Regions from separate parts of the Mesorhizobium sp. M0960 genome, predicted to be linked through region 2. Evidence: predicted binding sites of a transcription regulator. Region 2 holds the regulator's gene; the other holds the start of a gene.
What was found. Region 2 encodes PhoB, which activates phosphate uptake and scavenging genes when phosphate is short. Its sites were predicted from a motif close to TGTCATNNANCTGTCAT; they were not measured.
Positions count from the first base shown of each region.

Region 1: NKH63_RS10285 (RNA degradosome polyphosphate kinase) is a predicted target of PhoB. The motif match lies at 4,811-4,827, and genes of this name have one in related genera.

Region 1 covers NZ_JAMYNN010000003.1:401,026-416,494, reverse strand. Annotated here, with positions in the region: gene NKH63_RS10320 (multicopper oxidase domain-containing protein) at 1-212, shown strand, start outside; gene NKH63_RS10315 (HoxN/HupN/NixA family nickel/cobalt transporter) at 287-1,000, opposite strand; gene NKH63_RS10310 (cation diffusion facilitator family transporter) at 1,031-2,059, opposite strand; gene NKH63_RS10305 (metal-sensing transcriptional repressor) at 2,056-2,319, opposite strand; gene NKH63_RS10300 (TIGR02117 family protein) at 2,423-3,094, shown strand; gene NKH63_RS10295 (FAD-dependent monooxygenase) at 3,277-4,485, opposite strand; gene NKH63_RS10290 (zinc-finger domain-containing protein) at 4,505-4,750, opposite strand; gene NKH63_RS10285 (RNA degradosome polyphosphate kinase) at 4,900-7,101, shown strand; gene ppx (exopolyphosphatase) at 7,101-8,633, shown strand; gene NKH63_RS10275 (serine hydrolase domain-containing protein) at 8,692-9,753, shown strand; gene NKH63_RS10270 (DoxX family protein) at 9,777-10,199, opposite strand; gene NKH63_RS10265 (DoxX family protein) at 10,346-10,780, opposite strand; gene fumC (class II fumarate hydratase) at 10,909-12,306, opposite strand; gene NKH63_RS10255 (SDR family NAD(P)-dependent oxidoreductase) at 12,452-13,210, opposite strand; gene betI (choline-binding transcriptional repressor BetI) at 13,326-13,928, opposite strand; gene choX (choline ABC transporter substrate-binding protein) at 14,051-14,986, shown strand; gene NKH63_RS10240 (alpha/beta fold hydrolase) at 15,088-15,469, shown strand, end outside.
Region 2 covers NZ_JAMYNN010000002.1:241,996-257,464, reverse strand. Annotated here, with positions in the region: gene NKH63_RS06250 (glutathione S-transferase family protein) at 1-177, shown strand, start outside; gene NKH63_RS06245 (adenylate/guanylate cyclase domain-containing protein) at 872-1,939, opposite strand; gene NKH63_RS06240 (SRPBCC family protein) at 2,056-2,496, shown strand; gene NKH63_RS06235 (VOC family protein) at 2,915-3,496, shown strand; gene NKH63_RS06230 (glutathione S-transferase family protein) at 3,524-4,414, shown strand; gene tolA (cell envelope integrity protein TolA) at 4,796-5,182, shown strand; gene NKH63_RS06220 (hypothetical protein) at 5,320-5,535, opposite strand; gene NKH63_RS06215 (DUF2865 domain-containing protein) at 5,868-6,860, shown strand; gene NKH63_RS06210 (hypothetical protein) at 6,952-7,302, opposite strand; gene pstS (phosphate ABC transporter substrate-binding protein PstS) at 7,964-9,025, shown strand; gene pstC (phosphate ABC transporter permease subunit PstC) at 9,085-10,071, shown strand; gene pstA (phosphate ABC transporter permease PstA) at 10,075-10,926, shown strand; gene pstB (phosphate ABC transporter ATP-binding protein PstB) at 10,923-11,726, shown strand; gene phoU (phosphate signaling complex protein PhoU) at 11,759-12,466, shown strand; gene phoB (phosphate regulon transcriptional regulator PhoB) at 12,483-13,172, shown strand; gene NKH63_RS06175 (ROK family protein) at 13,182-14,426, opposite strand; gene xylF (D-xylose ABC transporter substrate-binding protein) at 14,713-15,469, shown strand, end outside.

The sequences.
Region 1 (15,469 bases), on a different contig from region 2:
TCGTTGCCCGCGACGGCGAGACGATCCCTGCCTCGGGTCGTTTCCTTGCCGATACAGTCAACGTCGGGCCAGGTCAGCGCTATGACGTGATCTGGAAGGCACAGCGTCCGGGCAAATGGCTGATCCATTGCCACATCCCGCATCACACCACGAACAACAATGTCGAGGAGAAGGGCGGCGGCGGGCTGATGGTCGTGATCGATGTGACATGACCGGCGTCGGCTTGGCTCGTTCCAACCGCTGCACCGGCCCGGACGCCATGCAGTGGCTGAAACCATGTTTTCTCTTAAGCTGATGTGATCTGCCAGACAGCGACGCCGGCAAGGGCGAGACCGGCAGCGCCCTCGATGGCCCGGGAGATGGTTTCGAACAGCCGTGGCTGGCGCGCGAAAAACTGTACAAGCCGTTCCCGAAACACGATCGACAATACCGCGACGCAGGACAGCGTCAGCGCCACGCCGACCATCATGGTGATGGCAAACAGGACGCCCGCTGCCGGAACACCCCTGGAGATCGCGAAAGTCATCGCGAAAAGCGTCAGCGGGCAGGGGATCAGGCCTGCCATCACGCCGACAGCCTCGCCTTCGTGCCTGTGGTGATGGCTGTGGCTCAAAGCGCGCCAGAGCATCCAGACGCCAATGAGGCCGAGCAGCCCACGACTGATATGCTCCAGAAGCGGAGCGCGGCCAACGCTGCCCAATGCTATGGAGACCAGTGGCAGCGAGAGAGCCGCAATCAGAACGGCAATCGTCACATGCGTGAACGATAGCGTGATAGACACGAGCAGGCCGCGCGAGACCTTCGCATCCGAACCGGCAAGATAGGTCGCCAGGACCGCCTTGCTATGACCCGGCGTCAGCGCATGGGCAGCCCCGAACACGACGCCCATCGGCAGGAAGGCCATGAATGCCAGCCAATTGCCTCCGGCCGCAAGCAGCTTGATCTGCTCGCCGAGCGTCAGATAGATCGTGCGCTGAAATTCGACGAGCGTCTGGAACATCGGACGAGACTAGCAGAAAATCGGCGAGCGTCAGTGCATGTGGCCGTGGTCATGCGTGTGCTCGTGAGGGTGCGGATGGTCGTTCTCTCCACGTTCCGTTGAAAACCGGACATTCGCCTCAGCCAGGGCTGGCATATGCTGGGACAGTTCGTCTTTCAGCGCTGCCGCGATCTTGTTCGCCGCCGACAGCGGTAAGGTTTCGTCCGCGGCAATTGCGATGTCGGCGTGCAATCTATGACCGACCCAGCGCGCCTTAGCATCGACAATATGGGCGCCCGCAACATGCTCGGCGGCATGTCGGATTTCATCCATCACACCGGGTTCGATTCCGTCCAGCATGCGGGTCAGCACCGAACGGGCCGATTGCCACACGATACCGAAGATCGCAATCGTGATCAGCAGGCCGACGATCGGGTCGGCCAAGGAAAAGCCGAGCCAGACGCCGATGGCTCCGATGACCACGGCAAGGCTGGTAAGTCCGTCGGTGCGGGCGTGGTAGCCGTCGGCAATGAGTGCCGCGCTGTTGATTTCGCGGCCGACGCGGATACGGAACACGGCAACCGCCTCGTTGCCGAGGAAGCCGACAATGCCCGCCGCCGTCAGCCAGCCGAGGTGTGTCACAATTTGTGGATTGATCAGCCTGTCGATGGCTTGATAGGCGGCGACAACAGCGCTGAACAGGATGATGAGCACGATGATGATGCCGGCCAGATCCTCGACCCGGCCCAAGCCATAGGTAAAGGTTCGCGACGGCTTGCGCCGCGCCAGCACGAACGCAATCCATAGCGGGATCGCCGTTGTCGCATCGCCGATGTTATGGATCGTGTCGGCCAGCAATGCCACGCTTCCCGACAGCACAACCACGACCATCTGCAACGCCGCGGTGATGGCCAGGATTACGAACGACCATTTGATTGCCCAGATGCCCCGGTCGGTGGTAGCAATTGTCGCATCGATGACGCCGTGGGTGTGACCGTGCGAACCGTGATCGCCGTGATGATGTGCGGCGTGCGAGCCGAACCCGAGCCAGTCCAGAATGCGGGCTACGATGGCATTCATAGATACTTCGCCAGCTGCTTGAGTTCCGCCAGCGAGTCGCCGCCGGTTTCCACGCTGTCCGTGAGGCAATGCTCGATGTGATCGTTGATCAGCTCGCGCTTGGCGCTGCTGATGGCCCTTTCGACGGCATGAAGCTGCTGCGCCAGATCAACGCAAGGGCGATGCGCCTCGATCATGGCCAGCACCGCCGCAAGGTGACCTTGCGCGCGCTTCAGGCGCTTTATGATGGAAGGATGCGAGGCGTGGAGGTGATCTGACATGCTTGAGCATATCCTCCCGGGGAGGATACGCGTCAAGCGCTTTGTCAGCCGTGCAACTCCAGAGACGCTTCACCTTGAGCATGGCTTGTTCTATGCCTTCCGCATGAAGAAGCTTGCCCGTTTTCTTGGCCTGCTGGTCGTTGCAACAGTGCTTGCCGCAGCGCTGGGCACGCTGCTGCCGCGCCCGCTCTGGCCGGCGGCAGTTGCCGATCCGATCGGCGCAAGCCACCGCATCTTGGTGCTGCAAAATCCGATCCACACCGACATCGCCATCCCGGTCGACGACGATATGCGCCGGCGCTTCCATTTCCTGGTCGATGCCGGCATTCCTGCCGACATGGCGGAGGTCCGCTACATCGTCTTCGGGTGGGGCGGCCGCGCCTTCTATCTGGAGACGCCGACCTGGTCGGAGCTGAAGCCGATGCCGGTGATGAAGGCGCTGACCGTCGATGCCTCGGTGATGCATGTCGACATTTCCGGCGACATCGCCGAGCCGCATCCCGACGTCGCCGGCTTCGACATCGGCGACGAACGCTTTGCAGCGCTGCTCGATTACATTGCGGCAAGCTTCCAGCGGGGGCCGAACGGGGCCATTCCGATCGAGAATGCGGCCTATTCCCGCTTCGATCGTTTCTTCGAAGCCAATGGCCATTTCAACGCGCTGATCGGCTGCAACACCTGGACGGCGGCGGCACTGCGCACGGCCGGGCTGCGCACCGGCTGGTGGAACCCGCTGCCAGCCTCGCTCGGCCTGTCGATGCGGCTTCACAATTGAAGAGGGTTCCGGCTGATCAACGCCGCGATCCTTCGAGCCCTCCTTTCGCCAATCTCTAACGTTGCAGGACCTAGCAAGGCGCCGAAACTGCCAATCTCCCTCCTTGTGGGGGAGATGTCCGGCAGGACAGTCCCGCCGGCCTATCGAGCTTTTTATCGCCGATCCCCAGACTCGCGCGCCCGCTAGCCATAAAGCCAATCAAGATCGGCGGCGAGCTTTTCGGGTGAGCGCATCGCCAGGAACAGGTTGCGGGCCATCGCCACCGGCCCGGCCGCGTGCCAGGCGAGGCGGTTGACCGCGCCGCGGCGGGCGACCTGGGCGACGCGCGGCCGCCGCGCCTGTTCCCAAGCGGCAAGCGCGCCGCTGAGATCGGCAGGCGAGGTGGCAACGAAGCCGGCAAGCGTCGCCGCGTCCTCGATCGCCATCGCCGCGCCCTGTGCGGCAAAGGGCGTCATCGCATGCGCCGCATCGCCGATCAGCGCGACGCCTTCCGGTGTCGTCCACCGCCGCTGCTCGACGGTGTGGATCGGCCATGCCGTCCACGGCGCCGCCTCGCTCGCCAGACGGACCAGCGCCGGCGCGGTACCGCGCATGGCACTGACGAGGCTGGCGGGGTCGGCATGCCCCGACCAGCCCTCGGCGATTCGCTCACCCCTGGTGAAGGCGGCGAGATTAAAGACAGTGCCACGGCTGACCGGATAGGCGACCATATGGAAGCCGGGATAGAGGAATGCAGTAACGCAATCGGGCGCACCGATCATGCCGAAGGCCTGTCCGGCGAGGCTGTCCGCGGCCACCGTGGCTCGCCAGGCAAGCTCGCCCGAGAATCGGCTTCTGACAAAGTCGGCCTCCGTGCGGGCCAGCTTTTCTCGCACCGACGACCAGACGCCGTCGGCTCCCACCAGCAACGATGCCTCGGTTTCGATGGTCGTGCCGGCAATCTCGACTGTTGCGGTGATGCCATTCGGTCCGGATGCTACGCTGCCGACGCGGGCGCCGGTGACAAGCTCGAACTCGGGTCGCTCGGCTGTCCGCGCCATCAGCGCTGACTGCAGATCGCCGCGGTGGGCAACGAGATAGGGCGCTCCCCAGCGCGTTTCGGCGGCCTGGCCAAGCGGTACGCGCGCCAACTCGCGCAGCGTGGCGGCATCCTTGAGCACGACCGCCTCCGGCCGCACCGCCGTCGGCAGCAGCCGATCGAGTACGCCGAGTTGTCGAAGAATACGTGTCGCGTTGGGCGACAGCTGGATGCCGGCTCCGGCAGCCTCGAGGTGCTGCGCCTGTTCGAACAGTTTTATCCGATGGCCGCGCTCGGCGAAGGCCAGTGCCGCGGTCAGCCCGGCGACGCCCGCCCCGGCGATGACCACATGCCGGGACTGCGTTTCTCGCATCAGGCTTGTCGCGGAAGAATCAGGCGGCCTGGTCGATATAAAGGCAGCCCGGCGGCACCGTTTCCAATGCCTTCAGCTTCGGCGAATAGCGATAGAGCGTCGAGCAGTAGGGGCAGACCTTTTCATTGTCGTCGCCCATGTCGAGAAATACATGCGGATGGTCGAAAGGCGGATTGGCGCCGGTGCACATGAATTCCTTGACGCCGATGTCGATTGCCGGATAGCCCGCATCGTTCTGGAAATGGGGAATGGAACCGCCTGCCATCGTCGTCTCCTGATCTTGTCGATTGGATCTGGATCATAACCCGTCTCTTTGCAAGATCGATGAAATGAAACTGTCGCAAAAGCCTGTCAGAGGATAAGTTAAGCCGGTTAAGGCTGGCGCCGACGGCTGGTGTAGGAAGAGCAGGAACCATGAACGAACTGAAGCCGGTGCAAAGCGAATTCATCACCATCGAGGCTGCGAGCCGCGAAGGCGGCAATCCTGACCGCTTCGTCAACCGCGAGTTTTCCTGGCTGCAATTCAACCGGCGCGTGCTCGAGGAATCGCTGAACGCCAATCATCCGCTGCTCGAGCGCGTTCGCTTCCTGTCGATATCGGCGGCCAATCTCGACGAGTTCTTCATGGTCCGCGTCGCCGGTCTTGCCGGCCAGGTGCGCGAGGGCATCGTGCTGAAGAGCCCGGACGGGCGCACCCCCGAGCAGCAGCTCGAACAGCTGTTGCGCGAGGTCGAGCGCCTGCAGGAGGACCAGCAGAACAGCCTTTCGGCGCTGATGCTGCAGCTCAACAAGGAAGGCATCGAGAGCATCACCCGCGATGCGCTGACCAAGGACGAGAAGACCTGGCTCGAGGACCATTTCCAGGAGCAGGTGTTTCCGGTCCTGACGCCGCTGTCGATCGACCCAGCGCATCCGTTTCCGTTCATTCCCAATCTCGGTTTCTCGATGGCGCTGCAATTGCGCCACCGCAAGAACGGCGAGGAAATGAGCGCGCTTTTGCGCCTGCCGGTAGCGCTGAGGCGCTTCATCCGCTTGCCGGATCGCAAGCATCACGTCCGCTTCGTTCCGCTCGAAGAGGCGGTCAGTCTCTACATCGGCAAGCTGTTCCCCGGCTACGAGGTCAAGGGCTCCGGCACGTTCCGCATCATCCGCGACAGCGATATCGAGGTCGAGGAAGAATCCGAAGATCTGGTGCGGCTGTTCGAGACGGCGCTGAAGCGTCGCCGCCGCGGCTCGGTCATCCGGATCGAGTTCGACAGGCTGATGCCGTCCGAATTGCGCGACTTCGTCGCCGGCGAGCTTGGCGTCTCGGCCAGCCGCATCAGCGTGCTTACCGGGCCGCTGGCGCTTAGCCAGATCTCGGAGATCGTCGCCGTCGCTCGCGACGATCTGAAGTTCACGCCCTACAATCCGCGCTTCCCGGAGCGCATCCGCGAGCATGGTGGCGATTGCTTTGCCGCCATCCGCGAGAAGGACATCATCGTCCACCACCCCTACGAATCCTTCGACGTGGTGGTGCAGTTCCTGCGCCAGGCGATGGCCGATCAGGAAGTGGTGGCGATCAAGCAGACGCTCTACCGCACCTCCAACGACAGCCCGATCGTGCGGGCTTTGGTCGACGCCGCCGAGGCCGGCAAGTCGGTGACGGCGCTGGTCGAGCTCAAGGCGCGCTTCGACGAGGAGGCCAACATCCGCTGGGCGCGCGACCTCGAGCGCGCCGGAGTCCAGGTCGTCTTCGGCTTTCTCGAGCTGAAGACCCACGCGAAAATGTCGCTGGTGGTGCGGCGCGAGGATGGCAGGCTACGCAATTACGTGCATCTCGGCACCGGCAATTACCACCCGGTCACCGCGCGCATCTACACCGACCTGTCCTTCTTCACCACCGATCCGACGATCGCGCGCGATGTCGCGCAATTGTTCAATTTCATCACCGGCTATGCCGAGCCGGCCGAGCAGATGCGGCTGGCCATATCGCCGTTCACGCTGCGCAACCGCATCCTCAAGCATATTTCGGACGAGATCGGCCACGCGCTGGATGGCAGGCCGGCTCGCATCTGGATGAAGATGAATGCGCTGGTCGATCCGATCATCATCGATGCGCTCTACGATGCCAGCCGCGCCGGCGTCGAGATCGATCTCGTCGTGCGCGGCATCTGCTGCCTGAGACCGCAGGTGCCGGGCCTGTCGGAGAACATAAGGGTGAAGTCGATCGTCGGCCGCTTCCTCGAGCACAGCCGCATCTACTGCTTCGGCAACGGCCACGGCCTGCCATCGGACGGGGCGATCGTCTACATCTCCTCGGCCGATCTAATGCCGCGCAATCTCGACCGCCGCGTCGAGACCATGGTGCCGATCACCAATCCAACTGTGCATGAACAGGTGCTCGGCCAGATCATGCTCGGCAACATCATGGACAACCAGCAAAGTTTCGACGTATTGGCTGACGGAACCTCCCGGCGCGTTGTGCTGGAGGAGGGCGAGGAACCGTTCAACGCGCAGGAATATTTCATGACCAATCCGAGCCTGTCCGGACGGGGCGATGCGTTGAAGTCGCATGCGCCCAAGCGCATCGCGCAGTTCAAGCGCCGCAAGAAACAGAACGCAGCGACGGGCTGATGATTTCAGCGTCCCAGGGCCGGCTTCAGGACCGCCGACCGCTGTCCATCATCGATATCGGGTCGAACTCGATCCGTCTTGTCATCTATGAAGGGCTGGCGCGCTCGCCGACCTTGCTGTTCAACGAAAAGATGCTCGCCGGCCTCGGCCGCGGCATCGTTTCGACCGGAAAGCTCGATCCCGAGGCGGTGACGCGCTCGATGGAAGAGTTCCGCCGTTTCCGCGCGCTCTCCGACCAGGCCGGCGCCGAGCGCATGTATGTGTTGGCGACCGCCGCCGCCCGTGAGGCGGTCAACGGCCCCGACTTCATCCACCGCGCCGAGGATGTACTCAAGACCGAGATCCAGGTGCTGAGCGGCCGCGAGGAAGCCCATTATTCGGCGCTCGGCGTCATCTCCGGTTTCCACCCGGCCAACGGCATCGCCGGCGATCTTGGCGGCGGCAGCCTCGAACTGATCGATATCGACGGCGAGGCGATCGGTGACGGCATCACCCTGCCGTTGGGCGGCTTGCGCCTGCAGGACATGGCGAAGAACTCGCTGACCCAGGCGGCAAAGATCACGCGCGAGCAACTGGCGCGGGCGAAATTGCTGAAGGGCGGACAGGGCAGGGCCTTCTACACGGTCGGCGGCACCTGGCGAAACCTCGCCCGTCTGCACATGGAAATGACCAACTACCCGCTCGGCGTCATGCACCATTACGAGATCGGCATCGAAAGCGCCGCGAGCTTCCTCCGGCAGGTCGCCAAAGCCGAGATCGATAAGGTCAAGGGCATCGAGGGCGTCTCCAAGAACCGCCGCTCGCTGCTGCCCTACGGCGCCATCGTGCTGCAGGAGATCATGGCGGCGATGCAGCCGTCGAAGATCATCGTGTCGGCGCTGGGCGTGCGCGAGGGCTTTCTCTATTCGCTGCTCGACAAGGCCGAACAGAAAGCCGATCCGCTGATCTCGGCGGCGGAAGAGCTTGCCCGCCTGCGCTCGCGATCGGTCGACCACGCGCATGAGCTTGTCGAATGGACCGGTAAGGCCTTCGCTGCCTTCGGCATCGACGAAACCAGGGATGAGGCGCGCTACCGCCACGCCGCCTGCCTGCTCGCCGATATCGGCTGGCGCGCCCATCCCGAATATCGCGGCAAGCAATCGCTCAACATCATCGCCCACGCCTCGTTCATCGGCGTCGACCATCCCGGCCGCGCCTTCCTGGCGCTTGTCAGCCTGTTTCGCCACGAGGGCGTGTTCAATGAAGCCGCTCCGGAAATCCGCGGGCTGGCGACACCGCGCTATCTCGAACGCGCCCGGGTATTGGCGGCGCTGTTGCGCGTCGTCTATCTGTTGACCGCGGCAATGCCGGGCGTCATGCCGCGGCTGAAATGGGAAAACCGCGGCAATGGCGTGCTGGCGCTAGTGCTGCCGGCAGCGCTGGCCGATCTTTACGGCGAGCGGCCGGCTGGCCGGCTGGCACAGCTGGCAAGAGTCACCAACCGCCGACTGGTGCTGGCGGTCGAGGGCGGGCCGAGTATGTCTGTGAAGTGAACGGGCGGTCCAAGGCAGCATTTCGGGACGGTGGGGTAAACGCGGAGCGAAAAATTCCATGACCATCCCATCGTCATCTCCGTCCGTAGCTGCAGCAGAAGCGCTCGGCTTCGATCCAGCGATCCACCGCAAGCTGCTTGCCGGGCTCGAGTCCGGCCTGTTGCGCGACCTGCACATCGTTCTCGCTGCCCGCTCCGAGAAGGTCTTCCTGGAGCACTATGCCGAGGGCAGGGACGAAGAATGGGGGCGCCCGATCGGGCAGATCGCCTTTGACGCCGGCACGCTGCACGATCTGCGCTCGGTAACGAAGAGCATCGTCAGCCTGCTTTACGGCATTGCCCTCGACACGGGACTGGTGCCGCCACCCGATGCGCCGCTCTTCGCGCTGTTTCCCGAATACGCCGATCTCGCCGCCGATCCCGCGCGTGAGAAGATCACGATCGGCCATGCGCTGACGATGACGCTCGGCATGGAGTGGGACGAAAACCGTCCCTATAGCGATCCGCAGAACAGCGAGATCGCGATGGAGAACGCGCCCGATCGTTATCGCTTCATCCTTGAGCGGCCGATCATCGCCGACCCTGGGAGCCGCTGGATCTATTCCGGCGGCAGCGTCGCGCTGGTTGGCGCGATCATTGAAAGAGGCTGCGGCAAATCCCTGCCGGATTTCGCGCGCGAGGCGCTTTTCGCGCCGCTTGGCATCGAGCGCTTTCACTGGTCGGCTGGTGGTGACGGCGTCGCCTCCGTAGCGTCCGGCCTCAGGCTGGCGGCCCCTGATCTTTTGAAGATCGGCCAACTCCTTCTTCGCAAGGGTCTGTGGAATGGAGAGAGGATCGCGTCGGAAGGCTGGATAAACGCGTCGTTAACAGCCACAATCTCGACGCCGGACGGCCTTGGTTATGGCCGGTTGTGGTTCACCGGCGACGCGCCGGCGCCAGCATTCGCCGCCCCGAAATCATGGTATGGGGGTTTCGGCAATGGCGGACAGCGGCTCTGGCTGATGCCCGAGGCCGACATCGCCGCCGTGATCTATGCAGGCAAGTACAACGCCCAGGATGCCTGGGTGACGCCGACCCGCGTCTGGCGCGAGATCATTCTGGCCAATTTCCTGAACGCCTGATGATCTGTGCTGACGCCAGTCTTTCAGGTCGCTTCGGCACCGACGCCGATGCCACGCCCGTCGGCCGACCAGGCGCCCGCACCAGCCATTGCCAGCGCCAGAAAACCCCCTGCCATGGCAATGTCCTTCATCAGCATCTGTGAATGCAGGAAGGTCAGCGTCGGATCGTCGCCGCCTTGGCCGTAATGACCGATGAAGGCGGTCGCGATGCAGAAGGCGGCGAGCAGCAGCGCCACGATCGGCGTCTTGAAGCCGACGAGGATGAGCAGCCCGGCGATCAGCTCGAACAGCCCCGTGCCCCAGGCAGCGAGTGTTGGCAGCGGCAGTCCGAGGCCGGCGAAATAGCTAGATGTGCCGGCGATGTCGGCAAGCGCATGGAAGCCGGACGGCACGAACAGTGCGGCGAGCAGCAGCCGGGACAGCAAGAGCAGCGCATTGCGGGGCATGATTCACCTCCGTTATCAGCGGCCGTTTTGGCCCAGCGCCCGATCTTAGCAGAGTTCCGGCCAGCAGATCGACCGACGCATTCCGACAACGAAAAAGGGGCACGGAAAATTCCGCGCCCCTTTTGTCTAGGCAATGCTGGGCCGCTTCAGCCGCGCTTGGCGTCGATCGAATACGCGCCGGCACCCGAGGAGGCGAGCACGAGGAAGCCGCCGGCAATGCCGAGGTTCTTCATGAAATTGATCATCTGCATCTGATCGGCCCAGCCGGTGTGGGCGACCAGCGCGGTGGCGACGGTGAAGATCGCCATCACCCAGCCGACGATCCGGGTCTGGAAGCCGACGAGGATGGCGAGGCCGCCAAGCAGTTCGATGAGGCCAACGACAATGGCGGTCACCATCGGCAGCGGCAGGCCAAGGCTGCCGAAATAGCCGGCCGTACCGGCAATCGCCGTCAGCTTGCCGAAGCCGGAAAGCAGGAAGATGACCGAAAGCAGGATGCGGCCGAGCAGGATCGTGCCCGAGGCGCCGGAGGCGGTGCCGGACCCGGCAAACGAAGTGTTGGTGGACGTGTTGGTGGACATGCGTAACTCTCCAGAAGGGTTTGGCCAAACGACTTGGGATAGCCGTCCAGTTAGCGCATGCCGACTGTTCACCAAAGACGTCAGATTGGTTACGGATTGTTCACCGAGGTAACGTTTTCGCGATCAACTTACCCCGGGTGCGTCATGTCCTCCGGCCGCACCAGCCGCTCATAATCGGCTTCGCTGACCAGCCCGGTCGCCAGCGCTTCCTCGCGCAGCGTCGTGCCGTTCTTGTGCGCCGCCTTGGCGATCTTGGCGGCGTTGTCGTAGCCGATCGTCGGCGCCAGCGCCGTCACCAGCATCAGCGAACGGTCGAGCGCTGCCTTGATGTTGTCTTCGCGGGCCTCGATGCCGACGACGCAATTGTCGGTAAACGACACCGAAGCGTCGGCCAGCAGCTGTACCGATTGCAGGAAACAATAGGCCATCAGCGGATTGTAGACGTTGAGCTCGAAATGGCCTTGGCTGCCGGCGAAGCTGATCGCCGCATTGTTGCCGAACACCTGCACGCAAACCTGTGTCATCGCCTCGCATTGTGTCGGATTGACCTTGCCCGGCATGATCGAAGAGCCCGGTTCGTTTTCCGGCAGCGACAATTCGCCGAGGCCCGAACGCGGGCCGGAGCCAAGCAGGCGGATATCGTTGGCGATCTTGAACAGCGCTGCCGCGCAGGCATTGATGGCGCCGTGCGAGAAGACCATGGAATCATGGGCGGCCAGCGCCTCGAACTTGTTCGGCGCCGTGACGAAATCGATGCCGGTGATCGCGGCGATACGTGCCGCCACCTTTTCGGCAAAACCGACCGGCGCGTTGAGGCCGGTGCCGACCGCGGTGCCGCCCTGTGCCAATTCCTGCAGACCTGGCAGGGTCATCTCGATGCGCTTGATCGACGAGGCGACCTGCGCCGCATAGCCGGAGAACTCCTGGCCGAGCGTCAGCGGCGTCGCGTCCTGGGTGTGGGTGCGGCCGATCTTGACGATGTGGGCGAAAGCCCTGGTCTTGGCCTCGAGTGCCGCATGCAAATGTCTCAGCGCCGGCAGCAGGTCGTGGATGATGCGCTCGGCGCAGGCGATGTGCATGGCCGTCGGATAGGTGTCGTTCGACGACTGGCTCATATTGACGTGGTCGTTTGGGTGCACCGGCTTCTTCGAGCCCATGATGCCGCCCAAAAGCTCGATCGCCCGGTTGGAGATCACCTCATTGGCGTTCATGTTGGACTGGGTGCCCGAGCCGGTCTGCCAGACGACCAGCGGGAAATGCTCGTTGAGCTTGCCGTCGATGACCTCCTGGGAGGCTTCGATGATGGCCTTGCCGATCGCCGGATCGAGTCGCTTCAGCTCCATATTGGCTTCGGCGGCGGCCCGCTTGACGATGCCCAGCGCCCGCACGATCGACGCCGGCTGTTTCTCCCAGCCGATCTTGAAATTGGCAAGTGAACGCTGCGCCTGCGCGCCCCAGTAACGGTCGGCGGCGACCTCGATGGGACCGAACGTGTCGGTTTCGGTTCTGGTCTCTGGCGCGCTCACGAAGTCTCTCCGGGTTGCAAATTTGCAAACGGCGTATCGCGTTGCACAAATGCCTTCAAGCGGAGATTGCGGACGATGGGGATGCAAATCGGTTGAAGCAGCGCCTTTTCCTTCTCGCAAGGGGAGAAGGAAGAGCGCGCGCTCCTCACCCCGCCGTGTACCCTCCATCCACTGCAAAGATGCCGCCGCTGGTCCACGCCGCTTCGTCGCTGGCGAGATAGACCGCGATGCCGGCAAGATCGCTGGTTCGGCCGATGCGGCCGAGCGGGTAGCTGCGCTCGACATAGGCCTTGAGCTCGGCCTGCGCGGCTTCCGGCAGGTTTTCGATCGACCTGCGCCGCATTGCGGTGTCGACCGTGCCGGGCGCGATGGCATTGACCCTTATGCCGCGCGGCCCGAGCTCGAAGGCGAGCGACTTGGTCAGCGAATTGAGCGCGCCCTTCGATAGCGAATAGAGGCTGGACGGCCGCTTCGGGATCATCTTGTGCGCAAAATAGGATGAGATGTTGATGACCGATGCCCCGCCCGGCGCGAGATGCGGCAACAGTCGCTGGGTGAGGAAGAATACAGCCGTGACGTTGAGCGCGAACGACTGCTGGAACTGGTCCTCGCTGACGGTCTCGAACGGCGCCAGGAACGCCACGCCGGCATTGTTGACGAGGATGTCGAGAGGTGGGCCGCACCTGGCATGCTCGACCACGGCGTCGATGCCGGCGCTGGCCGACAGGTCTGCCGACAGCGTTTCGACGCCGTCCCCGAGCTGCTTGCGGGCGGCGTCGAGTTTTTTGCCGTCGCGGCCGACGATCAGCACGTCCGCGCCTTCGCGCAAAAACGCCTCGGCGATTGCCAGCCCGATCCCGTCCGAGCCGCCGGTGACCAGTGCCCGTTTGCCGCCCAGTCTCATCCAACACTCCCGCGCAATGCCGTCTTGTCTGACAAGGAGAGCAGCGCCGTTGGCAACTGTGGTCAAGCCGCCAGCCTATCCTACAGTATGAACTTCGGCTGTCGGGCACGATGGTCTATTCGGCAGCGGCTGCATCGCGCCGAACAGCCAGGCGGGTAGCGACAAACTCCTTGACGTGATGAATGGCCTGTTCACGCGTGACGCTGCCGGGCTGCAGGCCAAGCCGCAACCATAGCCCGTCGATCAGGGCGGTGACGCCGAAGGCGATCTCGTCAGCATCGGGCGCCGGCATCAGACCGCGCAGGCCGGACAGCAGGTTGGAGCGCATGCGCGCATGGATCACCTTCTGGATGCGGGCCAGCTTTTCGTCGCGCGGCACCTCCGCGCAAAGCGAAAGCCAGGCATGGCAGAGGGACGGCTGGAAAAGATGCGGCTCGAAATTGCCTTCGATGATGGCATCTATCCGTTGCATTGGGGTGCGCGCCTGCTTCAGCCGCTCGACCACTGCATGACGCAGCACCAGGTTCGACTCGCGCATGGCGTGCTCGAACAGTTCCCGCTTGCTGTTGAAATAATGCAGCACGATGCCCTTCGACGCGCCGGCCTGTGCCGCCACTTTTTCTATGGTGGCGCCAGCTATGCCTTCGCGCTGAAGCACGGCAAAGGCGGCTTGCCGCAGCTCTTTGCGGCGTATGTCGCTGAGGCGCTTGAGTTTCACGGGCCGGATCCATGCATCGAAAACCGACGTTGACATTTTCGTCCGCCGAGATCAAGAATTGACCGGTGGGACAATATAAGGACCGAATGGTCAACACCGTTGGTGAAATGAGGAGAACCGAAATGCTTCGTAGCCTTGGAATAGGCGCCTCGCTCTGGGTCCTGCTGGCGACCCAGCCGGTCTTTGCGGCTGAACCTGAACAATGCAAGGTCGTGCGCATGGCCGAGCCTGGATGGAACGACCTTGCCTTCACCACCGGCGTCACCAGCGTCTTGCTCGATGCGCTCGGCTACAAACCGGCAAGCTCGCTTCTGGGCATCAACGTCATCTATGAATCCTTGAAGAACAATGATTTGGACGTGTTCCTTGGCTATTGGGATCCGGCGATGATCACCTATTACGAGCCCTATAAGAAGGACGGCTCGGTAGACGATGTGCGCGTCAATCTCGTCGGCGCCAAATACACCTTTGCCGTGCCGACTTACGTCTGGGAGGCCGGCGTCAAGGATTTTGCCGACCTGCAAAAGTTCGCCGACAAGTTCGGCAGGAAGATGTATGGCATCGAGCCGGGCTCGAACCAGCTGATGATGGACGCCATCGCCGATAAGTCGCTGGGCCTCGATGGCTGGCAGGTCGTCGAATCGAGTGAAGCCGGCATGCTTTCCGAGGTCGGCTACGAGATCAAGGAAAAGCGCTTCATCGTCTTCCAGGGTTGGGCGCCGCATCCAATGAACACGATGTACGACTTCAAATATCTGAGCGGCGGCGACAAGTTCTATGGCCCGAACTTCGGCGCCGCGACGGTGACGACGCAGGTGCGCAAGGGCTATCTGCAGCAATGCCCGAATGTCGGGCAGTTGCTGAAGAACCTCGCCTTCGACATCGATTTCGAAAATCTCGGCATGGGCTATCTCATCAATGACGGCCTGAAGCCTGAGGAAGCCGGCCTGAAGGCCATCAAAGGGAATCCGGATAGGCTCGGCGCCTGGCTTGCCGGTGTCACCACATTCGATGGCAAGCCCGCGCTCGACGCGGTCAAGCAGCAGCTCGGCCTTTGATATCGGTCGATCAGGCTGGCTGGAACGGCCGCAAGCGCAAGGTCGGTGCCGGCTGCACTGAAACGGCCTGCGTCGAAATCGCCGGGCAGGAGCCCGCGCTGGTGCTGGTGCACGGCTTCTCCGACACGAGCCGCAGCTTCTCCTTGCTGGCGCCGCATCTCGCCGGGCGCCGGCTTATCATCCCAGACCTGCGCGGGCATGGCGCCTCGCCGGCCGGGACACGCGGCTTCGCGTCAGCGGATTTCGCGGAAGATGTGGTGAGTTTGATCGAGCGGTTGCGCCTCGAGCGGCCGGTTCTGGTCGGGCATTCCTTGGGCAGTATGGTGGCGATCGAGGCAGCAGCGCGCTATCCCGAGATGATTGGCGGCCTAGTGCTGATGGCCGGAACGGTGCGGCCGCAGATCGGTGAGGATCACCCGATGACCATTGGTGTGCGGGCACTTCGAGACCCGATATCGCCGGCCGATCCGTTCTATGACTATT
Region 2 (15,469 bases):
GGAGAGTCCTATTCAATAGTTGATCCGTATTTGCTCGTATTCTACAGGTGGGGAAATCGCATGGCCGTAGACATGCGAAATACCTACCCCGCTTGGACCTCTCATGCACGTCGGTTGGAGGAGCGAGCGGCTGTGCAACGAGCCTTAACGCAAGAGGGAATATCCCTCTGGGAGTAGCTGTCGCGTTGCCGAATCCAAAAATTCGCAAGACCATCGATCCTACGCGGTCGTACTTAAATGTCTGGTAGCGTTGTTTAGCGGGAAACCAACGCTACGGCCTCAGCTTCACAAGAGCATTGTCCGGCCGCTGCTATCGCCTACCTGCGACCATTATCGGGCGCTTCGAGCGGTCCATGAACCCTGTTGAAATCGGTGAAGGACATTACCGGCAAGGATGCAGCTTTCATCCGATGGCACGGCTCGGGGCCAGCGATAGCGGCAGCGGGGAAGCGCCTCATTGCCACCTTAACGCCACCCATGTTGTTCTCCTTCCCTGAAATATAGCTCAAGTATCCCGGCCCCGAAACGGGGGCGACATATGTGAGTATTGGGTCCTCAGGAAACAAGATGGCGCCGTCCGTGTCGACTATCCGTTCCGTGACGCTGCCCGCCGCATGTCCGATGCCTGATTGGCGAGGATTCGGGCTTCCGTCCGTTTGAAGCTGTCCGGCTGATTTGACTCAGCGCACTATCCACGGCCCCGGCGACGCGATCGGCAAGCATGCCGACGGCATGGCTGGGCTCTAAACGCGCCATACTCCAGTTGCAGTATCGTAGCTTCTTTGCCGTTCGAATTTCTCTCAGTCATGGCTTCGCACGATACCAAGATATGCTGCGAACGACACATCCACGGCGGGCTCAACCATTCGATCTATTCCGGCAAGCCGAAAAGTGTTTGCGCGCCTGCTATTCCTCCGAGCGGATGACTGCCCATGGCGATCATCGGCTCGGTAGTTTCTGCCTCGAACACTGTCGACGCGAGCACCGTCCGTCCCAACGGCTTGCACAGCCCTTCGATGCGGCTGACAAGATTTACAGCCTTGCCGATCGCGGTGAAGTCCAACCTGCCGGCAGTGCCGATGTTCCCCCAGAGTATCTCGCCGACATGCAGGCCAATGCCATATCCGAGCTCAGGGCCGCCATTGCGGCGCCGAGTTTGGTTGAGATGATCTATCCCGGCGCGCGTGGCCTTCACGGCGCGTACCGCAGCGTCACATGCGGCATTTGCAGCGCGCTCGCCAATCGGGAAAATCGCGAGGACGCCATCACCTATAAACTTGAGAACCTCACCACCAAATGCGTGCACCGCGCCCGCGACGCAATCGAACCAGGCATCAAGTACCAATACGATCTCGTCTGCATCATGAACCTCGGATAGATCGGTGAAACCTCGAAGGTCCGCGCACAGAAGCGCAGCCCGTATCGTCTCTCCCTTTACTCGACGAGAATGACCGTTGAGCACATGTGCTGCACTGCGCTTTCCCAAATATGCTTCGAGCAATGCGCGTTTCGCGGACCGTTCTGCGAGTGCGGTCATCGGAGCCGCAGCAAACCGGGAGATTTGCCGCAGCAGCTCTGACTGCGCCTCATCCGGAGTATGATCGAACGCCCACACCAAAGTCGGTGCGACACCGCCCGCTCGCTCGTCGAACACCATCGCCCGCGTCGTGCCAAGCCACTCCCGCAGCACGAGCCGGGGATCGGCATTCTGGCGGTCGGCGCCTATGCCCAAAGCCTCGACCACTTCATTCCCAGGCGCTCGCCAGAGCCAGATGCGGCGTGAAATGATCGGGTCGGGAGCATCCTGCGCCAGCGCGCCGGCGATGATCGGCAGGCCGTCTTCCATCAAATGCGTTGAGAGCTGCAATAGAAGTCGCCCACCGTCGCCAATATGCGCGGCGTCGTCCAGAAGGAATGAAAGCGAGTTTGCGAGAAGCATCGGCAGAAGGTCACTCGGCACAGGCTTATGCTTACGCCTCGAACATCTTCTTGCAACTCCCCACATTCGCTTCAATCATGCACGGTATTCGATGCGGATGTGACCTGGAGTGAGCGATGGCGGAATCGGTTTACACAGAGATTGAGGTCGCCGCGCCACAAGCGACCGTGTTCGCGCTTTTGACGGATCCGGACCAGATCGTGCGATGGATCGGGACCGAAGCGAATTTGGATGCATCGCCGGGCGGTCTGTTCCTCGTCAATGTCGGTGGTCGCCATATGGCCCGCGGTGAGTTCACCGAGGTGATCCCGGTCCACCGTCTTGCCTACAGTTTTGGCTGGGAAGACAACGAGACCGTGCCGCCCGGCTCCAGCCATGTCGAGATCGACCTGATCGCGAGGGATGCGGGGACACTGATCCGCTTCACGCACAGCGGACTGCCGAACGCAAAGGAGCGTGACAGCCACCGAAGGGGATGGGAGCACTACCTCTCACGGCTGAAGATCACTGCCGATGGGGGACATGTCGATCCCGACGTGCCGATGAAGAATATGTGATTTTCATCTAAGGGCCGCGGATGCCCGTAATCCGAACCAGGCGCGGCATGCGTCAACGAGGCCCCTTTGACCTGCCGTCGCCAAACCGGCCGCTCGGGAAACCCAGCGACCTGCGGGCTGCCGCACCATTACAGCTGCCGGCGACGGATCGTTTCGGCGAGCTCGGCGAAGGCGTCCGCGATCCCGGTGCCGCTCTTGGCGCCTGCGTGGAGTTCTTGAAACTCAGCGCTTCTGGCGCAACGCCTCGGATTGAATTAGCATCCGTTCATCAAAGCTCCGGCCGCACTCCTGCAGGATGCGGAATGCGGAGCGCAGGCGAGCGAGGCCGGGCGCGGTCACATGCCGGGCGCTGATCCAAGCGCGACTGGGCATCCGAACTTCCGTTCGGCGGCAAGACGGCGTGGCCGGGAGGAGTCAGATGCAGAAGCTGCAATCACAAGGCGTCCATCACATCACGCTGGTCGGCGCCGATCGCCAGAGCTCCATCGATTTCTGGGAAGGCGTGCTCGGCATGCCTTTCATCTTCGAGCAGCCCAACCTCGACAAAGCCAGCGAAAGCCATCTTTATTTCGATCCGGGCGACGGCCGGCTGATCACCGTCTTCACCGACGAGAGCCGCACGCCGGTCAAGCGGCGCACGCCAACCGATACGGGCTGCGTCCATCACATCGCTTTCGCGGTGTCGCGCGTCACCTTTTTGCAGGCGGTCGGCCGGCTCGACGAGCGCGCCATCAAGCACAGCGGCGTCAAGGATCGCGGCTTCATGGACTCGATCTACTTCGAGGATCCGCTCGGCCTGCTGATCGAGCTCGCCTCCTACCGTTTCGAGCCGCCGGCGGGCTTCACCCATGCCGACGTGTTGATGCAGGCGCACAAGATCCGCGTCGCGCGCGGCGACTACGCAATAGCCGAGGTGCATCTCGCCGACGCGATCCAGGCGCTTGTCGAGCGCTCCCGCGCGACCTTGTCGGAAGACCGCGCTCCGAAAGATCCATACTGACGACAGGCCAAACAAAGGGAGGACACAATGGCAAAGACGACAACGAAGAGTGCGAAGAAGCCGGCCGCCAAGGCCGCTCCGAAACCAGCTGCCAAGGCCGCGACAAAGCCTGCTGCCAAGGCGTCGAAAGCGTCCGCCAAGTCGGCAACGAAAGCCGCCGCAAAACCTGCAGCCAAGGCATCCGCGAAGTCCGCGCGGAAGGCCGTAGCGAAATCAGCGAAAAAACCCGCGCTGATGCTCAGCATGCTGAAGCCGAGCGTCAACAATATGAGCGTACGGGTGTTTGCGCGCGCGGCCGGGCTCGACCATTCCGAGACCGACGTATGGGGCCACACGCGCTCGCCTGAATATATGGCGCGAAACCCGGCCCACCTGACCCCGATGATCGAGGACAAGGGCCTGCCGAGAGGTGTCTTGTGGGAAAGCTGCGCCATCATGCAGTACCTCGCCAACAAGCACGGGCTGGAAAAATTGTACCCTAAGGAACCCGCCAAGCGGGCAATGATCGACAGTGCCATGTTCTACCTGATCGGCACGCTCTACCCCTATGTGGCGCGCGCCACCTATCCAGCACTGAATTTCCCGCAATATGCCGGCGAGGTCGGCCACAGCGACGCTCATCCCGACAGGAAATCGGAAGCCCAGAAGGCCGCGGCGGCCGCAATTGCCGAGCCGCTGGAGGTCTTTCACAGCTTCTTCAGGAACGGCAAGCCGTTCATCGGCGGCAAGAACCCGTCGATCGCCGACATCCGTCTGGCGGCGACGCTCGAGTTCCTCGCCGTCATCGACTATGCGCTGCCCCAATGGGCAAAAGACTATATGACGGCGATCGAGAAGAAGCTCGGCAAGGCCTATGCCGAGCCGGCCGGCGATGTGCGCGGCTATATCGCCTATGTGCGGTCGCAGGCCAACGCCTGAGGCACGTGCAGGCCGGCGATCGTCCGTACGTTCTGCAGGAGCCGGTAACGATCTGGGGTAATTCTTTTTACTCTCCCCTGTTTGCACGATGTGGGGAGCTTAAGGTTTCGTTAACCGAAACCCTTTCTACTGTATCCACCTCCAGCCCGCGACCACGGATGTACTGGCGCGGATGGAAAGCAAAGGTCGGCTGCTCGCCGGCCTTTTGCTTGTTGCAGCCCTGCCGAAGTTGCGGTCGACGGCGCTTCCCGACGCCTGCATGGCTGATGAAGCGCGTTGCTGGCACCTTGTCATCGCCGATGTCGGCCCTACCATCGAAGTTAGTCACGTCCTCGAGGGCGGTTCAAGGACAGAGGCCCTGTCATGAAAAGCATTGCTGGAATGGTGGTGATTGCAGGCGCCATGCTGGCGGGTGCAGCCGGTCAATCGAATGCAGCGACGCTCAACACCATGCCCGAGGTCGGGGCTGCCATCCAGGCGTGCTGGACCCCCCCAGCGAATGCCGGGAATTCCACCGTCACCCTGAGCTTCAGCTTCAGGCGCAATGGCACGCTGATCGGCCGGCCCAAGCCGACCGCCATCCGCGTGGCCGGCGACGACAAGGCGCGGCAAGCTTTTGTCGACGCGGCGATTGCGGCCGTGGACCACTGCCTGCCGTTGAGCCTTTCACCGGCGCTGGCTGAAGGCATCCCGGGCAAGGTGTTCACTCTGCAATTCAACTCGCCCAAACAAAAACAGCCTGCAACGCGAGTGCAGGCTTCGCCTTGATCTTTTCCGACAACCGGATTCTACTTTTCGGGATCTAGCGCATGTCGAGCAAAAGTGTGCAGCGGTTTTGCGACAACGACATGCATAAAACAAGAACCTAAGCGCGTCGCATGAGGCCGGGTCGACCGCGATGCGCTTTAGTGGCGGCTTCGTCTGGCCTCGACATGTCGCGCCAGTTCCGGCATTTCGAAGACATAGTCGCTCCAGGCCGATTCCGGAATCTGGCCGGCGAGATAGCACTCCAGCAAAAGCCTCTGCTCGTGGTCGAGCGGCCTCGGTGTGCGTTCATGGTCCAGCCCAAGTGAATGGAACAGATTCCTGGTCAGGCCCGCGACAGTGAAATGAATCGACATTTGCGGTCTCCTCCTTGGCCGCTCAACGCCGAACGTGGGGCTAAGGTTTCAGCAACGGCCGGCCGGTAACGCCGGATTGATCGCGGTGCGGATCCGGCCGGGTGCTTCAAACTTCGCCGTGGCGCGAGTTCGCCGGCGTTGCTGCCGGTTCGTCTCAATCTTGAAATAAAAATGTAATATTGAATTTACGCCAGCGGATATAATACACTAGAACTAAAGTCTCTGGTGGCGGTGCGGTCTACTTCAATTAGGTAAACCTGATTTAGCCAGTACTTATCCATAGTCGACAAAGAAATCCTGTTCTCGGCGCAACAAGGACAATGGTCGCTCCAATGACACGCTTCTGGCTTCTCACGATTCTGATGCTGGTGTCGGCAATAGCCGTTGCGCTCGGCACGTCCTCCTCCTATGCGGATAGCTGCGGCGCGATCAGGAGCCAATTGCTTTCGGCGGGGCGTGGCGCCGGGACCAGCCCCGAGCTTGCCCAACTACGCCGGCAACTCGCCGCGATTCAAAGGCTGGAGAGACAGCGCCGATGCACGGCGAAAACGGCCGGGTTCTTCTTCAACCCCTGCGCCGACCTCGTAAGCAGCAAGGCGGAGGTGCAACGGCAGATCGCCAGACTGTCGAATTCGGGCAGGGACACCTCCGGCCTGAAGGCCAGGTTCGTCGCGCTAGGCTGCGCCGCCCCCGCTGCCAAGAAGCAGCAGGCGCAGCAGAACCAGCCGCAGGCACAGCAGCGCACAGCACCAAAACCTCAGTCCGCAGGCGCAATAATGGGTGGCAATCGGATGCTGTTTTGCGTTCGCTTGTCGGACGGATATTTCTTCCCCGCGCCAAAATCGCAGTTCGCCAAGAACGACGATCTGAAGGAAACGGTCGATCAGTGCCGCTATATCTGCGACGATGCCGGCGTCGAACTCTATACGCTGAGCGATGCCACCCGCGAGACCGAAGAGATGATCGCGCTCGAGACGCAAAAGCCCTATGTGGAGCTTGCGACCGCCTTCAGGTACCGCGACGACGCGAACTTCAAGGCCTGCGATGTCAAGCGCTATTACCAGCGCGTCGCCGAACTCAGGGCACGAACCGTGACACCGGCCAACATGAGCAACGCCATCATTCCGTTGCCGACGGCAAAGCCGGATTTTGGCATCGTCGCGGAAGTTCCTGAATCCGGGATCCAAACCGCCGGTACCGCTCTCGCAGGGGAAAAAACGCTGGTTGCCGAGGTACCAGGGGCTGCCCAGCATCAGTCGGTCGAAAGAGCGATCGGCGCGCGGCCGGTGAGAGTGGTCGGGCCGGCCTTTTTCCCGGCGGACTGACCACGGCAGGCGATGTCCCGAGACGGCGAACGGCTGGCCGGATAGCCGCTTCAAGGCCTACAGCCGCACGCATCGACCGACGGCCGGTTGGTTATTCGCAGACCATGCGGGCCCGTTTGCCGGGCTGGCTGACATTCCTGCAGGTGAGCGGCTTCGCCGGCTCCGATGACAGCATGGGCGGATTGGCGACCTTCCTTCGTGGCGCTGCAACGGAAGCTGCGCTCCGGCGCACCGCCGGCCTTTTCGGCGTTTGAGGCGCCACAGGAAAGACATCGGTCTCCAGCTGCGACTGTTCGGCTTGCGCCTGCGGAGAAGGCCGGTCCCAGAAACGGCGAACATCGAGCGGCTTGGGAATGATCACGGTGCCGTCATAGCTGCGCGCACAGCCGGTTCCCAGAAGCAGCGCCAGGCACAGGAAGACAGGCAGAATCCGTCGAAACATCAGCAACACCCCTGCAAGCTTATAACGCTGCTTCGGCCCAACCGACAACCGGCGGAATAGTGCAGAGGGAGTAGGTAAGGTGAAGTAGAAATCGTCGCACTTCCAGTCGAAGGCCCCGCTCGAAAGATCGAGCGCCGGGTCGGGCGCGGATGGAGGTCCAGCGCGAGGCGAGTTAAAACCTTGCGATTCGTCACCGCTTCCAGCGTAAGGCCATGGTGCGATCGCACCATACCCAATGGCGCGCTCAGTCGCGACAATGGGATATTCGAAGTTCCGCTCCTCCAGTTACGGGCGGGAGCAGCGACCGCCGGCAAGAAACAGGGTCAGATTTACCCCAACGGACCTGTTTCGGCGATGGCGCGGCCATGACACGTTCTGGCTGCATGCAACGCGCTCCCGTCCGGCTTTTTTCTTCTCAAGGTCAGTGGCTGCTATCGTCGAGCGGACAAAGCCGGCCGGAATTCACGCAAGCTGCTGATTCCAGCGGCAAACCGCGGCCCATGCCGACAAAGCCCGCGGCCGTTCCTTCTTAACCCGGCTGGACGACGTTACCGGAGCGACATGAAACTGTCATGCGACTGTAATAATCGGGGGCTATTGGCCTCAGCGGGCGCCGGAGGAATGGCGCCGAGAGACCATATTCCGAACAGGAGCAGGCCACATGAGACATTTCATCCGCTCGGCGGCCGTTGCGATTGCAATGGCTGCGGCGACGACTACCCTCACCCTGTCCGCCGCGCTCGCCGCGGACATCTCCGGCGCCGGCGCCACCTTCCCCTACCCGATCTATGCGAAGTGGGCCGACACTTACAAGAAAGACACCGGCATTGGGCTTAACTATCAGTCGATCGGTTCCGGCGGCGGCATCAAGCAGATCAAAGCCAAGACCGTTACCTTCGGCGCTTCTGATGCGCCGCTGAAAGGCGAAGAGCTTGAATCGTCCGGATTGGCTCAGTTCCCGATGGTGATGGGCGGCATCGTTCCCGTCGTCAACCTCGAAGGCATCAAGCCGGGCGAGTTGGTTCTCGACGGCCCGACGCTGGCCGACATCTTCCTCGGCAAGATCACGAGCTGGGATGACGAGGCGATCAAGAAGCTCAATCCCGACGTCAAGCTGCCTTCGCAGGCGATCGCGGTCGTTCACCGTTCCGATGGGTCGGGCACGACGTTCAACTTCACATACTACCTCGGCGACGTCAGCGCGGACTGGAAAGAAAAGGTCGGCGTCGACAAGGCCGTGGAATGGCCCGTGGGCATCGGCGCCAAGGGCAATGAGGGCGTTGCCAACAACGTCTCCCAGACCGGCGGCGCGATCGGCTATGTCGAATACGCCTATGCCAAGCAGAACAAGCTCACCCACACCGATATGATCAACAAGGACGGCAAGAAGGTCGAACCCACCGCGGCGGCATTCTCGGCGGCAGCGGCCAATGCCGACTGGAGCTCGCAGCCGGGCTATGGCGTCATCCTCGCCAACGAGCCGGGCGCCGAGTCCTGGCCAATGACGGCGGCGACGTGGATCCTCCTGTACAAGAAGCCGGACGACGCGGCGACCACCGGCGAAGCGCTCAAATTCTTCGCCTGGGCATACGACAAGGGCGACGAGATGGCCGGCGAGCTGGACTACGTTCCGATGCCCGACAAGGTGGTCGAGAGCGTCAAGGCCATGTGGGCCAAGGAAGTCGTCGGCAGCGACGGCAAGCCGCTCTACTCGGCTATGTAATCTCCTCCAGGGAGGGCGTCGACGGCGCCCTCCCTGTTGCCTTCAATCGCGAGGACCCAATGACCATCGCTTCCGATGCCATGCTATCATCTGCAGCCCGGGCCAGGGAAGCTACGGTGCGGCGCTTCGCGCTCACAGACGCCATATTCCGCGGACTCACCCGCGCTTCCGCAATTCTTGTGCTGGTCATCCTCGGTGGTGTCGCAATCTCGCTGTTTGCCGGCTCATGGCAGGCCCTGTCGTCCTTCGGGTTCTCTTTCCTGACGACTGAAAGCTGGAATCCGGTAACGGAAAAATTTGGCGCGCTGGCGCCGATCTACGGCACGCTGGTCACGGCGGCCATCGCCATCCTGATCGCGGTTCCGATCGGCATCGGCATTGCCGTGTTTCTCACCGAACTCTGCCCGCGCCCGCTCAGGCGCCCGATCGGCATAGCGGTCGAGCTGTTGGCCGGCATTCCCTCGATCATCTACGGCATCTGGGGCCTGTTCGTGTTCGCGCCGTTCCTGCAGACGACGATACAGCCCTTCATCATCAACATCTTCCACGGCGTGCCGGGACTATCCAGCCTTTTCGCCGGCCCTCCTTACGGCATCGGCCTTCTGACCTCGGCGCTGATCCTCGCCATCATGGTGCTGCCCTTCATCACCTCGATCACCAAGGACGTCTTCGATACGGTGCCGGCGGTGCTGAAGGAATCGGCCTACGGCATCGGTTGCACGACCTGGGAAGTGACCCGGCGCGTGGTCATTCCCTATACCCGCATCGGTATCATGGGCGGCGTCATGCTTGGCCTCGGCCGCGCGCTCGGCGAAACCATGGCGGTGACCTTCGTCATCGGCAACGCCCACCGCATCAGCGCCTCCCTGTTCGCGCCGGGCACGACCATCTCGGCGACCATCGCGAATGAATTCACCGAGGCCGACGGCGATCTCTACACCTCTTCCCTGGTTTCGCTCGGCCTGATCCTGTTCGTCATCACTTTCCTGATCCTTGCCGCCGCCCGCTATATGCTGATGCGGATCGACGCCCGTACGGGAGCCTGACCGATGTCGACATCCTCATCGCTCCACAGCCGCCGCAAAGCCAGAAATTCGGTGATGATGGCGCTTTGCGTCGTCGCCGCCGGCATCGGGCTTGCCTGGCTGGCGCTCATTCTCGGTGCACTGGTCTATAAGGGCACAGCCGGGCTTTCGTTCGCGGTCTTCACCGAGATGACGCCACCGCCAGGCGAGGCCGGCGGCCTGCTCAATGCAATCGCGGGCAGCCTGCTGATGACGATCATCGCCGTTGTCGTCGGCACGCCGATCGGCGTGCTGGCGGGAACCTACATGGCCGAATATGGGCGTTTCTCGCGCATCACCACCGTCGTGCGCTTCATCAACGACATCCTGTTGTCGGCGCCGTCGATCATCATCGGCTTGTTCGTCTATGAGTTGATGGTGCGGCCAATGGGGCATTTCTCGGCCATAGCCGGCGCCGTTGCGCTTGCCATCCTGGTCATTCCGGTGGTCGTGCGCACCACTGAAGACATGCTCAACCTGGTGCCGAACGCGTTGCGTGAAGCCGGCGCCGCGATCGGCGCGCCGCGCTGGGTGGTGATCCGTTCGGTCGCCTACCGCGCCGCATTGTCCGGCATCGTCACCGGCATATTGCTGGCGATAGCACGCATTTCCGGCGAGACGGCGCCGCTGCTCTTCACCGCGCTCAACAACCAGTTCTGGAGCAGCAATATCAACGCGCCGATGGCCAGCCTGCCGGTGACCATCTTCCAGTTCGCTCTCAGCCCTTACGAGGAATGGCAGCAACTGGCGTGGACCGGCGCACTCATAATCACCCTGACGGTTCTGGGCTTGAGCATCCTCGCCCGCAGCCTTACCGGACGCAGAGAGGACAGATGACACAGATGTTGTCCGCGGACATGACGATGACCGAGACGGTCGCCGAGAAGACGAAGATCGAGGTCAAGAACCTCAACTTCTACTACGGCCAGAGCAAGGCGTTGAAGGACATCACCTTGTCGCTGCCCGAGCGCAGCGTCACTGCCTTCATCGGCCCTTCGGGCTGCGGGAAATCGACGCTGCTGCGTGTGTTCAACCGCATCTACGAACTCTACCCGAAGCAGACAGCCGAGGGCCAGGTGCTGCTCGACGGCAAGAACATTCTCGACCGCTCGCAGGACCTCAATCTCCTGAGGACCAAGATCGGCATGGTGTTCCAGAAGCCGACGCCGTTCCCGATGTCGATCTACGAGAACATCGCCTTCGGCGTCAGGCTTTATGAGAATCTGGGCAAGTCCGAAATGGACGGCCGCGTCGAACAAGCGTTGAAGCGGGCCGCGCTGTGGGGCGAGGTCAAGGACAAGCTCAACGCCAGCGGCTTGAGCCTGTCAGGCGGCCAGCAGCAGCGGCTTTGTATTGCCCGCACCGTGGCGGTGAAGCCGGAAGTCATTCTGCTCGACGAGCCGGCTTCGGCACTCGACCCGCTGTCGACCGCCAAGATCGAGGAACTGATCGACGAATTGCAAGCCGACTACACGATCGTCATCGTCACCCACAACATGCAGCAGGCGGCGCGCGTATCGCGCCAGACCGCCTTCATGTATCTGGGTGAACTGGTAGAGTTCGACCGGACCGAGAAGATCTTCACGTCGCCCCGCGAGAAGCGCACGCAGGATTACATCACCGGCCGCTTCGGCTGAGCCGTTCCGATCACGCATATGAGGACAGGACCATGGGCGAACACACAGTCGCTTCTTTCGACGAGGATCTCGAGCAGATCAGCAAGCTGATCCGCGACATGGCCGACCTCGCCGGTTCGATGGTCGGCGGGGCGACCAAGGCCCTGTTGAATTCTGACAACGTGCTGGCGCAACGCGTCGTTTCCGACGATGCCATCATGGATGCGCGTCAACGCGAACTGGACGACCGCGCCATCACCCTGATCGCCAAGCGCCAGCCGATGGCCCACGATCTGCGCCATGTCGTCGGGGCGATCCGCATGGCCGGCGATCTCGAACGCATCGGCGACCTTGCCAAGAATATCGCCAAGCGTGTGAGTGCGGTCGGCCTTAGCGTCACACCGCGCGACCTATCGCATTCCATCGATGCGATGGCGCAGCTGGTGCTCATCCAGGTGCAGGGCGTCATCGAGGAGTATGCTGCAGGCGATGCGGCCGCGTTGGCCAAGCTACGCGCCGCCGACGAGCGCATCGACGTCAAATATACGTCGGTGTTCCGCGAACTGTTGACCTACATGATGGAAGACCCGCGCAACATCACCGCTTGCACGCATCTGCTGTTCTGCGCCAAGAATCTGGAGCGGATCGGCGACCATGTCACCAACATCGCCGAAAATGCGTATTATGTGCTGACCGGCGAGCAATTGCCGGTCAATCGTCCGAAGCAAGACGAAACGACAATGTCCGCACCGGCGACATGATGGGGGTGCCCAGCCGATGATCGCACCACGCATAATGGTGGTGGAGGACGAGGAGCCGTTGGGTGTGCTGCTCCGCTACAATCTCGAATCCGAAGGCTACCAGGTCGAGGTGGTGACACGCGGCGACGAAGCCGAGATCCGTTTGCAGGAGAATGTGCCCGATCTTCTGGTGCTCGACTGGATGATACCAGCGGTTTCCGGCATCGAGCTCTGCCGCCGGTTGCGGGTGCGCCCCGAAACCGAACGGCTGCCGATCATCATGCTGACCGCGCGCGGCGAGGAGAGCGACCGGGTACGCGGTCTTTCGACCGGCGCCGACGACTATCTGGTCAAACCGTTTTCGACACCGGAATTCATGGCCAGGGTCAAGGCGCTGCTGCGCCGCGCCAAGCCGGAAGTGCTGTCCAGCGTGCTGAAGGTCGGCGACATCGTGCTCGATCGCGAATCGCACAGGGTGTATCGCAAGAAGACCGAGATCCGGCTCGGGCCGACCGAATTCCGGTTGCTCGAATTCATGATGCGGCATCCGGGCCGCGTCTTCTCGCGCAGCCAGTTACTCGATAATGTCTGGGGCGAGACGATCTATATCGACGAACGCACCGTCGACGTGCATGTCGGGCGGCTGCGCAAAGCCGTCAACAACGGCCGCATGCCTGATGTCATCCGCACCATCCGCGGTGCCGGCTACGCGATCAGGGAAGATTGACCCGCCCAGTCAGGCTACGTTCTTTCTGACGCCGGGCCTCATTTGCGCGCCCGGCGCGAAAATCTGCTGGTCGACGAAGCTTAACGCCCGCATTGCACAGCCTTCGCGGATCAGCGGCAATTCGTTCGGCTCGGTATCGAAGGAGATCGAGCCCGAATGCTGGCCGCCGGCGGTCTGGGCGATGGCCTTCCGCAAGGCCGGCTCGATCAGATCAAAGGCGGCGGCACTGGCGCCGACCATTGCGACCGGTGCCGGATCGATCAGCGCGAACAGCGAGCCGAGACCGAAACCCAGCGCTTCGCCGGCCTTGCGGTAGGCTTCGCGTTCCGGCCCGTCCTTCTCGCGCGCCCGAACCACCAGCGCGCGCATGTCGGCGTCGCTGACGTCGGCGACCGGTTGGCTGTCTTCGCTCATCTGCGTGGCGTTGCGCCAGATGGCGTAATTGCCGGCATAGGCCTCGATGCAGCCGCGCCGCCCGCAACGGCAGAGCGCGCCGCCCGGACGATGGATCATGTGGCCAAACTCGCCGCCCGAGGAATGCGTGCCGGTGAACAGCTCGCCCTTCAACACCAGCCCCATGCCGATGCCGTGCGAAAGCAGGATGGCGATGAAGTCGTCGCGATAGCGATCCGGATCGCGCCAGCGCAAAGCCACCGCCATCATATTGCAGTCGTTCTCCACCGTGGCCGCGATGCCGAATTCATCTTCCAGCATGTCGGCAAAGGCGATGTCCGTCTGGGGCGTGATCGGCGACCACAGCATGGCGCGTGCAGGGGAGTCGGTAATTCCCTGAATCGCCAGGGCGATGCGGGCGACACTGCGGACGTCAAGATCTGGATCGTCCAGCCGGCGCCGGACGATGGCCATGCATTCGCGGATCAGTTCGTCGCGCGGCATGGTCAGCGTGTCCAGCCGGCGCTGTTCCTCGGCGACCACCTGCCCCGCATAGTCGATGATGGCGGCCGACAGGAAATTCAGCGACAACACCACGGTCAGCACCGCCGCCGCTTCCGGATTGAGGGCGAGGCCGACCTGCGGACGACCGCGTTTCAACGAAACGGGTTCGCTTGCCTTGCTCTCGGCGAGGATGCCTTCCCGTATCAGGTCGGAGGAGATCGCCGATATGGTCGAATGGCTGAGGCCGGTGGTTGCGGCGATCTCCGTACGCGATGGCTGGCCGGCCCGGCGCACGGCCGAGATCACCATCGCCCGGTTGCGCCGGCGCAAATCGTCATGGCGGATTCCGACCGACATCGTTTTGCTTTCCTCCCGGTTTGCCGCGGCCGCTCATGAACCGGAAGCCGTCGGTAATGCCGACAAATAGTGTCGGATGAGGCAAATAGTGTCAGATGCAGGGGGCGCTGTCATCGTTTATTCCGAAGCTCGAAAAAAGTCGCAGCAACATCAAAATCCATCAGAATCGATGTTGACAGCAGCGGGAGATCGGGCCAGTATTTTTTCGAGGCTCGAAAAAATTAGCGCCTCTAAGCTGGCCTTTGGGGCCAATTGGTCACGCCGTACGCGGCGCAGGGAGGATATGATGAAGAAATTCACGACCGCCATTCTGGCGGGTGTCGCCATGACGCTGGCGCTTGCGTCGGTGGCGCAGGCTAAGGACAAGGTCATCGGCGTTTCCTGGTCGAACTTCCAGGAAGAGCGCTGGAAGACCGACGAAGCCGCAATGAAGGCGGCCATCGAGGCTGCCGGCGACAAGTATATCTCCGCCGACGCACAGTCCAATCCGGGCAAGCAGCTCACCGACGTCGAGAGCCTGATCTCGCAGGGCGCCAACGCACTGATCATCCTGGCGCAGGACGCCTCGGCGATAGGGCCGGCCGTGCAAAAGGCGCTGGACGAAGGTATTCCGGTTGTCGGCTACGACCGGCTGATCGAGAACAAGGACGTCTTTTACCTGACCTTCGACAACAAGGAAGTCGGCCGCATGCAGGCCCGCGACGTGTTCAAGGTGAAGCCGGAAGGCAACTATGTCTTCATCAAGGGCTCGGGCGCCGATCCGAATGCCGATTTCCTTTTTGCCGGTTCGATGGAAGTGCTGAAGGACGCCATCGACAGCGGCAAGATCAAGAATGTCGGCGAGGCCTATACCGACGGCTGGCTGCCGGCCAACGCCCAGAAGAACATGGAACAGTTCCTGACCGCGAACGACAACAAGGTCGATGCGGTGGTCGCCGCTAACGACGGCACTGCCGGCGGCGTCGTCGCCGCACTGACGGCGCAAGGGTTGGCTGGATCGGTTCCGGTCTCGGGCCAGGACGGCGACCACGCCGCGCTGAACC